DNA from 2 places in the Bartonella sp. SL317 genome. Region 2 is predicted to be linked to the other one. Evidence: predicted binding sites of a transcription regulator. Region 2 holds the regulator's gene; the other holds the start of a gene.
The links. Region 2 encodes LexA, which represses DNA repair genes until DNA is damaged. Its sites were predicted from a motif close to TGTTCNNNNTGTGTTCNG; they were not measured.

Region 1: a site for LexA is predicted at 5,246-5,263, ahead of ruvC (crossover junction endodeoxyribonuclease RuvC). Genes of this name have one in related genera too.

The regions. Positions count from the first base shown of each region.
Region 1 is NZ_CM185144.1:598,199-605,657, forward strand. Features, by position in the region: gene AC6ER9_RS02935 (DUF4102 domain-containing protein) at 1,611-1,778, shown strand; gene ybgC (tol-pal system-associated acyl-CoA thioesterase) at 2,038-2,478, opposite strand; gene ruvB (Holliday junction branch migration DNA helicase RuvB) at 2,700-3,791, opposite strand; gene ruvA (Holliday junction branch migration protein RuvA) at 3,805-4,419, opposite strand; gene ruvC (crossover junction endodeoxyribonuclease RuvC) at 4,599-5,114, opposite strand; partial or broken gene AC6ER9_RS02960 (DUF1465 family protein) at 5,900-6,164, opposite strand; gene AC6ER9_RS02965 (hypothetical protein) at 6,487-6,627, opposite strand.
Region 2 is NZ_CM185144.1:1,940,698-1,948,156, forward strand. Features, by position in the region: gene AC6ER9_RS08085 (septal ring lytic transglycosylase RlpA family protein) at 1-108, opposite strand, end outside; tRNA gene AC6ER9_RS08090 (tRNA-Lys) at 673-748, opposite strand; gene lexA (transcriptional repressor LexA) at 2,003-2,716, shown strand; gene rimO (30S ribosomal protein S12 methylthiotransferase RimO) at 3,445-4,758, shown strand; gene ttcA (tRNA 2-thiocytidine(32) synthetase TtcA) at 5,270-6,148, opposite strand; gene rpsD (30S ribosomal protein S4) at 6,412-7,029, opposite strand; gene murI (glutamate racemase) at 7,200-7,459, opposite strand, start outside.

The sequences.
Region 1 (7,459 bases), 980 kb from region 2:
ATTTTAATAACGCTAACGATCTATATAAATCAATGTATTATTCTTCCAACACCCGCCGTTTTATGAAAAACTATTTAAGTCTCATGCGATCTTTCCCATGGTTGTCCCCACACAACCCGCCCTATACGGTCTCATTAATTGCTGTAAACTCTATCGATGGAAAAATCCTTTAATGCGCATTATCTCTCTAGCAATGGGATAATACCAAAGCTTCTGTGACATGAACAAAATTTTCCCCTCTTCATTTAATAAAAACTGCCCCCTTATTCTCTTGGGCTCATTTATAAGATTTGATTGTGATCGTGAAAAATGGCAGTTTTACATTTTTTCAACGGCTTATATATTGTTCTCTTATGAGAGTGTAAGCGTATGATTTTAAGTGTTTCAATAGGAACAGATTTGAAATGAAAATCTTTTCACTGTCTTGACTTTTCTCCACGTGAGAAATGATATCATTCTCAGTCAATAAATTATTCTTTTGATGCTACAAAACACCATCATTTGAGATTTTTGTGCCTCCTTGGCACATTAAATGTTTTTTAAGTGCACACTAAATATCGAGTATAGAATAATACATAGATTCAAACCAATACCATGTATGTAAATCTCTTTAGAGTTTTCTCAACAAAATCTGAAAAGTTTACGACCCAATTGCGTTAAAAATTTTTGTCCCTTTGAAGGAAAAATAGAAGTCAAATAAAATAATATGCTTTTAAAACTCTAAATAAAAAAGACATTTTAGCCATGCGTTTCAGCTATGTTTTGACCTCGTTCTCATTTCTTGCATTTAAAAAGCACATAAAACCATGCATTAGAAATAAGTGCTCTTTCTTGTCATATCAAATGACAATGCAGTCATAAGAATAGCTTCAAACAGTCTTTAAGTGTTTTGAAAAAAGCTCCAACCTTACGGCTTATACTGGCTTGCAGTATTTTGTTGCATTGCTTATTTACACACTGATTTTAAAGAGATATTGCGTATCCAAGCTCATTTCGCGACCGTCCCCATAAAGAACATAACGCTATCCCCCCTTAAATATAAAATCTACTCCAGCCTCCTTACATTTCATAAAAGAGCACACCAGCCCCCTTAACACAGATCCTCCAATATTATGACAACTTCTTAATACTCTAAGACATTTTATGAAGAGGTATTTTTATGGTATAGCTTTTTCGCCATGCAAGCTTCCCCATTTCATCAGATTTTCCCATTTCATCATGTGATAAGAAAATAATTTTGATAAAAATGCGTCCAGATTTTACATGAGAAAATCTTAAGGAAAATTCTTATTCAACTTGAATAAGTCTCGATTATTATTGTTATAAATGAATATATTCTTTATCATAAGTATTATAATCATAAAAATAAATTTCAATCTGTTTTGTTATTTCTTTGCCAACAAAATCTCTCTTCAAAAGAGAATGGTGCATTGTTTTATAATGATAATTTACTGTTTTCTATATTGAATGAGGGTCCAAAATAACGTAAGATTCTCTCATTTCAAATCTCTCTCTCATGTTGTATCAATCAAAACCATCCACTTACACATAACAAGCGCAAAGAGCCATGTGGATCAAACTGTATAAGAAAGAAATAAAAAGGGCTTTTCATGAACCGCCTTACAAGCCAAAGGTTTAGTCCGCAACACTCAAAGGCTGGCAAAGCGTATGATGGTGCCGGCTTGCTTTTTCATAAGCGTAAAGATGGCAATACTCAATGGATTTATCGCTACACCATTCACAAAGCGCCATCGCGAAATGGGTGTGACGTGTTTTAAGAGATATCTCTTAAAAAAAGAATATCTTGAACTTATGGACACAATGGACGATAAAACATTAATCTAAACAATAACGCAGACTGAGACATGATAGATTGTATAAGGCATCATCTCCCATTTTTTGTAGCCAAGTAGCAGAAATGCTTTCTTTGCTAGATCCTATGATTTATCTGCCCTGTGTCGGCGAAACAAAGCCCTTAGATTTTAGATTCATAGATGTCCCATAGAGCTTTTATGAAGCGTATAGGCAAAAACACTTTTAAACCAGCATTTTTGCAAAAAGCTCTTTGGGTAAACGTCGTGGTTTTGCTTCCTCATTAATCAAAGCAATTTCAACTTTTGCTGTTACCAACGTGATTGCCTCATGCATAATAGATTGCTCCATAAAAAAGCGCGCCCCTTGGATATGATCAACACGCGTTTTAACCACTAAAAGGTTATCAATTTTGGCTGGTTTAAAAAAACTAATTTCCATATGACGCACAACAAAAAATAGTTTTTCCCCCTCAACCCCTGCAGCTAACATCTTATTATTAAAACCGGTATCCCTTAAAAACTCTGAACGTCCCCGTTCAAAAAATTCTAAATAACGGGCATGATAAACCACCCCGGAAAAATCTGTATCAGCCACATAAACGCGCACCTGAAAATTATGAAAAGCACTTGTATGATTGCTCTTTAAAGGCGTTATTTCTGTCATTAACTTTATGTCCCATAAAATCACTTAAGATAGCAAATTGTTTATCAATAAAAATATTGAACACATTTTTGTGTTGAAGTTATGAAAAGCAAAAAATACAAAAACCTCACGCGTTCTAAACCCTTTCGATCAGAACACAAGGACAAGAAAAATGCCTCTTGTATTTTATGACCTTGCTATTTTGCTATAAAATATTCACACAGTTTCTTTAAAAAGATGCCTTAGTCCTCTTCCCCATCCCATAAAGACGTCTGAAGTGATGCATTATCTTGAGCATCAGAAAGTTGAGCACGCTTTTGTATAGAGGTTGAAGCAGGCGCGACAAGTCCTAAATGGCTCCAAGCCTTTTCCGTGAGAATGCGTCCACGCGCCGTTCTTTGAATAAAGCCTTGTTGGAGAAGATACGGTTCAACGATATCTTCAATCGCATCACGCGGCTCTGATAAAGCAGCAGCAATCGTTTCAATGCCTACTGGTCCCCCTAAAAAAGTTTCGGCAATCAGGAGTAAATAACGCCGGTCCAGCGGATCAAGGCCTAAATGATCCACCTCAAGGCGAGAAAGCGCTTCATCAGCGATTTTCCGGTCAATTTGTTTTGCCTGTTTTACCAAAGCAAAATCACAAACGCGCCGTAAAAGCCGTCCAGCGATGCGCGGTGTCCCGCGGGCGCGGCGTGCAATTTCATGCGCACCATCATCACTAATATTAACGGCAAAAAGCCGTGCATTGCGCTGCACAATATATTCTAATTCTTCTATCGTATAAAAATTAAGACGAATGGGGATACCAAAACGGTCTCTCAGTGGTGTGGTCAAAAGCCCCAACCGTGTGGTTGCTGCCACCAAAGTAAATTTAGCCAGATCAATTTTAACCGAGCGCGCCGCCGGCCCCTCTCCAATGATCAAATCGAGTTGATAATCTTCCATGGCGGGATAAAGAATTTCTTCAATGGCTGGATTTAAGCGATGAATTTCATCAATAAACAACACATCACGTTCTTCAAGATTGGTCAAGAGAGCGGCTAAATCGCCTGCTTTAGCAATAACTGGCCCTGAAGTAGAGCGAAAATTAACGCCTAATTCTTTGGCCATAATCTGTGAAAGCGTTGTTTTTCCCAGCCCTGGTGGTCCCACAAACAAAACATGATCCAGCGCTTCTTGCCGCGTTTTTGCAGCTTCAATAAATATTTTTAAATTAGCCCGTGCCGCTTCTTGGCCAATAAAGTCATCGAGAACTTGAGGTCTTAAGGAACGATCGGGGTCGTTTGGAAGGGGTGCTGCCCCCAAAAGGCGTTGATCTTCATCTTTATGCATTGTGACCTTTTATTCAAGTAGGAGAAGAAAGCAATTTGAGACTATGGCGGATAAGCAGAGCAGAAGAAACGGTTTCCCCTTCAAGAGTATTCATCGCAAGAGCAAGAGCCCGCGCGGCTTTCTCACGTTCAAAGCCTAGCGTCATCAATGCGGAAAGCGCATCTTGTGCAGGTTGATTAACCCTCTCGTTCTGAGAAACCGAAACCGTCTTGACCGCCTGTTCAAAGGGAAGTGTTTTACTTTTTAACTCACCCACAATTCTTTCACTGACTTTTTTACCAACGCCTGGTGCTCGACTAATCATCGCCCCATCGTTTAAAGCAATGGCTTGTGCAAGTTCATCAGGTGATAAAGTTCCCAAGATTGCCAAAGCAACCTTTGCCCCTACCCCTGGAACATTTTGAAGCATACAAAACCACTCCTGTTCAGCTCTTGTGGCAAAACCAAAAAGACGGATTGCCTCTTCACGCACATGGGTTTCAATAAAGAGACTTAATGTCTCCCCAACTTCAGGTAAAGAAGGACGCAACCGATTGGAGATAAAAACAACATACCCCACACCATGAACATCCAGAACGATATGGTCCTCAAAGATATGCTCAAGCGTGCCCTTTAATTTGCCAATCATGTTTTTACCCCGATCATATCACCACCCTTGCCTGATAAGACCAGCCCATTCTTTCACATTGTATAAAACCAATTTGACACAACAATCTACCCCACACCGTCAATATCCAAAAGGCTATGATCCTCAAAGATAAAGATATGGAAATGTTCTTTAATTTGTTTATCATGTTGCCATCCCAATCATATCGCCACCCTTGCCTGATAAGATTGGTTAACACTCTTACGATGCATACTATGACAAAGAGCAAGCGCAAGAGCATCAGCCGCATCACTGCTATCAAATTCAGCCCGTGGGAGCAAAACTTTTACCATCATATGGATTTGTTCTTTAGCGCCATGCCCAACACCAATAACTGATTTTTTCACTTTGTTAGGAGCATATTCAAAAACAGGGAGATTGGCTTGCGCAGGAACCAACAGCGCGATTGCACGTGCTTGCCCAAGTTTTAAAGTTGCCGTAGCATCCTTATTGACAAACACATGTTCCACCGCCGCTTCATGGGGCATAAATTGATGTACAACCTCTGAAAGACCTTTATGGATCTGACAGAGTCTGGAAGCTAAATCACACTGCACATCAGAAGAAACCGTCCCTGCAGCAACAAACTGAAGACGATTACCCGCAAGATCGATAACGCCCCATCCAGTATAACGTAATCCGGGATCAATGCCTATAATACGAATCGTCTCTGCCATAAATTCCAGTTTATACACATTTCCCTCTTTTGAATAAAGGCTCACCCCCAAAGAAAACAGCAGCAAAACATAAAACCAGTAATCAAGACAGCCACGCATCATGCATTTATACAGTATGATACACGAACAAACAGCACCTTTATAGAACAAGATCACAAATGGACTCGAACAAAACCATTCGCACCCTATAAGATAAGCCAAATAAAGAATAAAACTTTTCCTTTTATTTCATCTTCACCTTCTATCTCATCTTCAATGTCATAACGCTTAAGCCATCACCAGTAAGCAAAGAGAAGATACCTACATTCATAAGTATTAAAAATGCTTCTCTATGGATGATATATATTTCCCACGGGGTTTTCATCATCTCAAGTACAAGCAGCAGCAGCTTCCCACCCCGCACACATATATTTTATGCGCGCCTCTCAAACGAGAGTGAATGCGCAACAAATTGACAGAAAATTTCTGGGTACTCATTCCAATGCGGGGTTTCAAGTTCCAATGTCAGTGTCTGAAGAGAAGCTTTTACGATTTCTTTTTTTATTTGTTCCACTAACATTTCCCCTTCGCGCAAAACAGAGAAAATATTTCCCCCGAAAGGCCGTTTTCAGTCATTCTATTTGTTTTCCCAGCCAATTATCATCATCCAAGATAAAAGCTGCCCTATCTTGACCAAAACACATAAACCGCAACATCAAGCGCATAAACCGCAGCCACATATCCTAAACGAAAAATGCGCATGCCTCTAAAATAAGAGCGAATGAACAAAAACTAAAGGAATATTTTTAAGAACGTCCAAAGGCTGTTTTCAGCAATTCAATTTGTTTTGCCCTCGGATTTTCATCATCTCAAGTACAAGCAGCAGCAGCTTCCCACCCTGCGCACATATATTTTATGCGCGCCTCTAAACGAGAGTGAATGCGCAACAAATTGACGGAAAATTTCTGAGTGTTCATTCCAATGCAAGGTTTCAAGTTCCAATGTCGGTGTCTGAAGAGAAACTTTTACAATTTCTTTTTTTATTTGTTCTGGTGACATTTCCCCTTCGCGCAAAACAAAGAAAATATTTCCCCCGAAAGGCTCTTTTCAGTCATTCAATTTGCCTTCCCAGCCAATTATCATTGTTCAAGATAAAAGCTGCCCTATCTTGACCAAAACACATCAACCGCAACATCAAGCGCATAAACCACAGCCACATATCCTAAACGAAAAATATGGGTGCCTCTAAAATAAGAGCGAATGAACAAAAACTAAAGGAATATTTTTTAAGAACGTCCAAAGGCTGTTTTCAGCAATTCAATTTGTTTTGCCCTCGGATTTTCATCATCTCAAGTACAAGCAGCAGCAGCTTCCCACCCTGCGCACATATATTTTATGCGCGCCTCTCAAACGAGAGTGAATGCGCAACAAATTGACGGAAAATTTCTGAGTGTTCATTCCAATGCGAGGTTTCAAGTTCCAATGTCGGTGTCTGAAGAGAAACTTTTGCGATTTCCTTTTGTATGTGTTCCACTAACATTTCCTCTTCGCGCAAAACAAAGAAAATATTTCCCCCGAAAAGCTCTTTTCAGTCATTCGATTTGCCTTCCCAGCCAATTATCATCATCCAAGATAAAAGCTGCCCTATCTTGACCAAAACACATAAACCGCAGCATCAAGCGCATAAACCGCAGCCACATATCCTAAACGAAAAATGCGCATGCCTCTAAAATAAGAGCGAATGAACAAAAACTAAAGGAATATTTTTAAGAACGTCCAAAGGCTGTCTTCAGCAATTCAATTTGTTTTGCTCTCGGATTTTCATCATCTCAAGTACAAGCAGCAGCAGCTTCCCACCCCGCACACATGTATTTTATGCGCGCCTCTCAAACGAGAGTGAATGCGCAACAAATTGACAGAAAATTTCTGGGTACTCATTCCAATGCGGGGTTTCAAGTTCCAATGTCGGTGTCTGAAGAGAAGCTTTTGCGATTTCTTTTTGTATGTGTTCCGCTGACATTTCCCCTTCGCGCAAAACAAAGAACATATCTCCCCCGAAAGGCTGTTTTCAGCAATTCAATTTGCCTTCCCAGCCAATTATCATTGTTCAAGATAAAAGCTGCCCTATCTTGACCAAAACACATCAACCGCAACATCAAGCGCATAAACCACAGCCACATATCCTAAACGAAAAATATGGGTGCCTCTAAAATAAGAGCGAATGAACAAAAACTAAAGGAATATTTTTTAAGAACGTCCAAAGGCTGTTTTCAGCAATTCAATTTGTTTTGCCCTCGGATTTTCATCATCTCAAGTACAAGCAGCAGCAGCTTCCCACCCCGCACACATGTATTTTATGCGCGCCT
Region 2 (7,459 bases):
TTGGCTTGCGCAACAAGATGCCAATGACTGAGAAATAACGATCATAGAAAATAATTGAAGTGTCGGTTTAATAATAGAAGCAAAATTCTTTTTATTTTTTGAAGGCATTTATTCAGTCCACTTATTTTTGTTAAGTACTGCTGTAAAAAAAACGTCACGCTCTCTGCACACGAGAGGACAATTCACGTTTCTAAATAATTTCTCTCGCTCTCGCGCATACACCACCCTTAAACCCAGCCTTCTATCAAAAAATTAACATATTGCTAACCATTTTGTGACTTTCATAGGAAATAAATGCACTATGTAAAAATGTTAAAAAATAAAAAATAAAAAAATCAATACGTTAGTGAAAAGTCATCTCATAATATAAATTGTGAATAAGTATGATGATTTGCTTATTTCATCTAATATAGAGAGTATAAAAAAATCAAACCATGAATTGTGAAAACGAGCAGCCACATCTGCTATCAATTCAGATGTCATTGCATCATGGAGTTTAAAGCACTTTTGGTTTAGACTGGAGAATATTCTATCAAAATGTTTGATGGAAAACAGTTGCCTGAAGAATCAATAAAAAACTCAAAAACAATTAGGATAGTTAAAAAAACTAAAAGGAATCGAAGCAGCAAAGATTCTCTAAATTTTGTATAGGCTATTGGTATTATTTAAATTTGGTGAGCGCGCAGGGATTCGAACCCTGGACCTACTGATTAAAAGTCAGTTGCTCTACCAGCTGAGCTACGCGCTCTCATACAAGCTATCTAGTTTGCAGAAAGTGAGGGGAACATACGGTTGACTTTTCATTTGGTCAACACCTTTTAAAAAAAAATATTATTATTTTTTCTAGTTATCAATAATTTTTGTTTTTTCTCCCTTTCCTTATCATAGCATAGTTACTCTTTGATCTTCTTTTGAAATCTCGATAAAAATAATTTAACTATAAAAATATCTCATAGATTTGAAGCACTAAAATTATAAGCTCTCCCCTTTTTCTCCTTACATGGGCAGTTGAGCATCATGGGGTGAGTAGAAAACACTCTTTTTTATCGCCTCATGTTTTAGTTTTCAATTTTTAATATGCATAAAGATTAATATAACCTATTGATTTTTTTTAATTTCTTTATCATCTCGAATGAGAGATATCAAATACTGCGAGGTTTTCGCATTTCAAATTGTTGTATATTGAAACAATAAAATCATTTGTTTGGCCAACATAAGGAGAAGAATAAAACGATTAAAAATGAAAATGCTTCGTGTATTTCTTTTTAACAACAAAAACTTATCGTAACATGAAGGTTGGGAAAAGTAGTATGATGCTATAGGACTGTTGAAATGTGAAGATAGCATTGCTCAATAGGTTTTATTGTAGTGGTAAGATTATTTTGATGGAAGCAAGCATCAAGCATATTGAGAGATATTCTTTAAAAAAAATATTTGAATGTGAAGTAAGGGCATTTTGAGGATGCGACTTTTTATTCATGCAAAATGATTCTATAACGAAAGTCAATTGTTCTATAAAATGAAGAAGATATGGAACAAAAAAAATTTAATCTCATTGAAAATATCAAATATGATTATACGTGACATTCATTATTGTAGCTGTAGATCATTGAACTAAAAAATAAGAAAATAGAAATGATATGCAAATTTTTTAAGTTTTTATACGAGAAATTAAAAAATACATAGATCTATTAAAAATAGAAAGGCGATACTGATCATAACTTTAGTTTCGGATAATTCAATCAGAGTTATAAAATATTATTTTTTAAATATTAATGTATTTTAATAATATATAAAAATATTATGATACCTTTATTAAAGTAAAATTTTATAATTATCACACATTAAATATGTATATAAATAAACATATTGTCTAATTAACTTTATATATAAGATAAAAATTAAGGAAAATAATTTTGATTTAGCTCAAAAAATGTAGAATTATTTTATATACATGTATTTTTTACGGTAATATTTTTTATTCTTTTGATTGGAACACTGAATGCTAACATGTAAACAATATGAGCTGCTTTTATTTATTCACAATCATATAAAAGAAATTGGTGTTTCTCCTTCTTTTGAAGAAATGAAAAATGCTTTAGAACTTTCTTCAAAGTCTGGCATTCATAAGCTCATGATAGCCTTAGAACAACGAGGTTTTATACGTCGTTTACACAATCGTGCTCGTGCAGTGGAGGTGATTCGACTCCCTGAAAAAATAACATTTAACCTTTCTCTAGCACGTAAGATTTCCCCTAGTATGATAGAAAAAAATAAAAGGGAAATATCAAAAAACTTGACTAATCCTGATAATTTAGAGGTAGAGAAAAAACAAAATACTACCATTCCTATTATGGGACGTATTTCTGCGAGCGTGCCCGCCTCTGCTATCCTGCAACAAATAAGCACACTTTCTCTTCCACATGATATGGTTAATAAAGGTGAACACTATGCATTAGAAGTTAAGGATAATTCTATGGCGGAGGCTGGTATCCTTGATAAAGATACGATTATTGTCAAACGTCAAAATACAGCAATATCAGGTGAAATTATTGTCGCATTTATTGATAAAAAAGAGGCAACATTAAAACGTTATCGACGCAAAGGAACCTCAGTTGCATTAGAAGCCGCTAATCCTCATTACGAAGCGCGTACATACAAATCCGAACGTGTAGAAATACAAGGAAAACTTACCGGACTTATTCGTAAATATTAAAAAATAAACCTATATACGCGATAGATATTGCAATAAAATGCAGCATAAAAAACTACGGAGTGTTTTTTGATATTATTATGCTATCTATACGTAGTTGATTTTCTTCCTACAGCTAAAAATGTGCCTCAATCGGTCTATAAACAATCAAAATCTCTGTTGAGCGAGTTTCAACTTTCCTCCCTCCCCTTCCCTCTTATATTTTTTACTTAATGCAAGGCTCAATAAGTAAGCATAAATATATTGATTTATAATGATAATTTAGTGTTATTCATATTGAATTAGACATTCAAATAACATAAGCTTTTCTCATTTCAAATCTCTCTATCTTGATCAATCAAAATCACTTGTTTGCACGTCAAAAGCGGGGTTGGCGTGTGGGTGAAAATTGTATAAGAAAGAGCTAAAAATGGCTTTTATGAACTGTCTTCCGTGCCAAGGTTTGTTGGCAACATTTTAGAGCTAGCAAATAGTGCGATGATGCCGGTTTTTTTTAATATTCAGCACGTACCTAAAAAACTTGAATGCTTTAAGGGGCTGTCTTATATCATCGTCCTTAATAAAAATATTTGACAGCGCAATAAGATAAAATTGTAAGCATACACAAAATATTATAGAAAAAAATCAAATAAATTTGTAACAGATTGTTATGTATAAAAATAAAGCACATTTATTGACTTTTTAAGTCAAAAAAATGGAATGCAATCGTTCATCATAATTATAGGGTTATCATGGTCGCTCCTCGTATTAGTTTTGTTTCCCTCGGATGTCCAAAAGCACTCGTAGATTCTGAGCGAATTATTACAAGCCTCCGCTCTGAAGGGTATGAAATTTCACGCCAACACCAAGGGGCTGATGTCGTTATTGTGAATACCTGTGGTTTTCTTGACTCTGCCAGAAAAGAATCATTAGACAATATTGAGGAAGCTCTCAAAAAAAATGGAAAAGTTATTGTAACAGGGTGTCTTGGTGCTGATCCTGATGTTATTCGACAAACATACCCTAATGTATTGGCCATTACAGGACCCCAAGCTTATGAAAGTGTTATAGAAGCTGTTCATAAAGCGATTCCTCCCGTTCATGATCCTTTTCTTGATTTAGTTCCTCCCCAAGGGATTCGTTTAACACCTCGCCATTATGCCTACCTAAAGATTTCTGAAGGATGCTCTAATCGGTGTAGCTTTTGTATCATCCCTACACTGCGTGGTGATCTTACTTCACGCCCCATCAGTGACGTTCTTCGCGAAGCTGAAAAACTCGTACAAGCGGGTGTAAAAGAACTTTTGGTTATTTCGCAAGATACGAGTGCTTATGGTATTGATCTGAAATATCTCGAAAACTCTTGGAAAGATCGCACAATTAAAACAAAATTTTTTGATCTGTGTCGCGAACTAGGCGATATGGGGATCTGGATACGTATGCATTACGTTTATCCTTATCCTCATGTGGATGAAGTTATTGAACTTATGGCAGCTAAAAAAATTCTCCCTTATCTGGATATTCCTTTTCAGCATGCATCACCGACTGTTTTACGTCATATGAAACGTCCTGCTCTTATGGAAAAAACAAACCGTAGAATTGAAAAGTGGCGAAAAATATGTCCAGATCTCGCTTTACGATCAACATTTATTGTTGGGTTTCCAGGCGAAACAAATGACGATTTTAATATGTTGCTAGAATGGTTAGAAGAAGCAAAAATTGAACGCGCTGGATGCTTTAAATATGAAGAAGTAAAAGGAGCTGTTGCAAATGATTTGGGATTAGAAAATATTCCTGAAGACGTAAAAGAAAACCGCTGGCATCGTTTTATGGCAAAACAACAACAAATTTCTGCACATCTTTTAAAGAAAAAAATTGGAAAAAGACTCCAAGTGCTTATCGATGAAAGTCAAGGAAAAGTAGCCAAAGGACGAAGTCAATATGATGCTCCAGAAATAGATGGTGTTGTCCATATATCATCGCGACGCCCCTTGCGTGTCGGTGAATTTGTCACCGTTAAAATTGAACAATCGGATTCTTATGATCTTTATGGTATAGCTGTTTGAAATTTTGGCTTTTTCTTTTCTCAATGCTGAAGATTTCTATCCGTATCGGTTAGAAAATTGTTTTCCATGATAGAGTCTGAATTACTTATATAATTTACTTCATGAGAATTTGCGGACAATCCCTGTCCTTAAGAATTTCTAGACACTCTAAAAATATTTAATTTAACAAGAAGTTAGCTATTATTTTGGTTGATCGTCATTTTAAATGACAGTGTTTTACGGCACAACAAGATAAGATAAAACCTACAAACCTCTTTCGTTTTTATTTTAAAAAGCGTAAATCAAGAATCATATTATTATTGGACTGTCATTGGTTATTTAAAAAAGCTTTTTAAATTGTGTTTTATGCATATCAGAGCGTCGCTTACGATATCATGGGGACTTTTTATGGATACAATATAAGAAAATTCGAAATAAAACGCCTATGGCTGTTAAATTGCAAAGCAATAAAATCATTATAAATAAGTATCTTATCTCAAATTCTTTAAACTTATTTTTTAATATCTCATTTTTATGAACATGTTTTAAAATCAAAGAATTTCTTATCGAGTAAGTGACTTGGACGCACATTCGTTAAAGCGCGAATCATTGTATCTTTACGTCCTAGCATTTGTTTTTCGATATTTTTTAACATTTCTTTCATGGCATTACGTTGTAAACCATCTTGGCTACCGCAAAGATTACAAGGAATAATCGGAAATTGCATTGCTTGAGCAAATTTTTCCATATCTTCCTCAGCGGCATAGACAAGAGGACGTAACACAAAAAGATCTCCTTCATCATTTTTAAGTTTGCCAGGCATAGCGGCTAATCGGCCCCCGTGAAACAAATTCATAAAAAATGTTTCCAAAACATCATCTCGATGATGACCAAGAACTAATGCAGAACACCCCTCTTCACGTGCAATGCGATAGAGATTACCACGTCGCAATCGAGAACAAAGTGAACAATATGTCTGTGTTTCTGCTAATTTATCTGTAACAATGGAATAAGTATCCTGATACTCAATACGATAGGGAATTTTATAAGAGCTTAAAAAATCTGGAAGAATATGTTTAGGAAATCCTGGTTGTCCCTGATCAAGATTACAAGCAAGAATTTCAACGGGTAGAAGACCACGCCATTTTAAATCTAAAAGAAGTGCTAATAAACCATAAGAGTCTTTTCCGCCTGATAAAGCGACAAGCCATTTTTTTCCAGTAGAGAACATAGAAAAATCATCCAAAGCTTGTCGCATATGACGCAAAAGCCGCTTGCGTAATTTATTAAACTCCACATTTGAAGGAGCCCGCCGAAATATGGGATGACAATTATCTTCTTCGCTTGCCAAAAGATTATCTTTCTCTTTGTTTTCTTCTATTGCCTGATATTCAACGAAAACATTATTCATAAGACTATGTCCTGCACAAGTAATAGCTTGTTTTGCAAAGACAAAAACAAACATAAAGCAAGTTTATATTTATATTTTTTGAATTTATAAAAACAGATACGAAAAAAAGAAATGGAACTATATAAGCCTATAACACTAGAATAGTGTAATAAACTCAACATAGAACCATTTCCAAAACACTTCCTAACTTCAAAGATTATAAAAACAACACAATAGTTTGAAATTATAACAATAGAAGAGAAACAATTTTTCTTATAGAAAAATTATCGAGAATAAAATTCAACGACCAGATTAGGCTCCATTTGCACAGCATAAGGGACATCTGCAAAAGCAGGAATACGTGTAAAGGTCGCTTTCATCTGTTTATGATCTGCTTCAATATAATCAGGGACATCACGCTCTGCCAATTGCACAGATTCTAAAACCAAAACAAGTTGTTTTGATTTTTCCCGAACCTCAATAACATCACCTGGTTTACAACGATATGATTGAATATTTGTACGTCGTCCATTTACATTCACATGACCATGATTAATAAATTGGCGAGAAGCAAAAATGGTAGGGACAAATTTTGCACGATAGACAACAGCATCCAAACGAGATTCTAACAAACCGATAAGATTTTCACCCGTATCACCCCGACGACGAGCAGCTTCCACATAAGTTTTATGAAATTGTTTTTCTGAAATGTCGCCATAAAAGCCTTTCAACTTCTGTTTAGCGCGCAATTGTACTCCATAGTCAGAAAGTTTTCCTTTACGGCGCTGTCCATGCTGACCTGGACCATAATCACGACGATTGACAGGAGATTTTGGACGACCCCAAATATTTTCCCCCATACGTCGGTCAATTTTATATTTTGTTGTTTCGCGTTTACTCATCGCATTTCCTTTTAAATAAAACACGAGATCTTAAGATCCCAAGGAAACGCGCCCTCCTCTGCCTTTAATGCTTAAAGACTGACAGAATAGCTTAACATACCAACATGCAAAGTTATTCACGGGACACGTCAATGATTGCTATTTTCTTGAGAGAAAAAGCTAAAGCATCTTTATTGCTCTCGTATCCCAAAGTCAACTCCTTTTATAAGCTTTAAGCCAAACCCTTTTAATAAATACTCCGTTGAAGATGTGAACTTTTTCGATGTTAGCAACGCAAAATCTTGATATTTTTTTATGGGTTGCTGATGTATTTTGTCCGAAAAGGGCAATAATGATCTGATATGTTTGGCAATTGCTTTTGCTGGATCAATCCATTTGACGGACCATAAAGCTTGTTCACGAAAGAGTTTAATCAAAAAAGGATAATGCG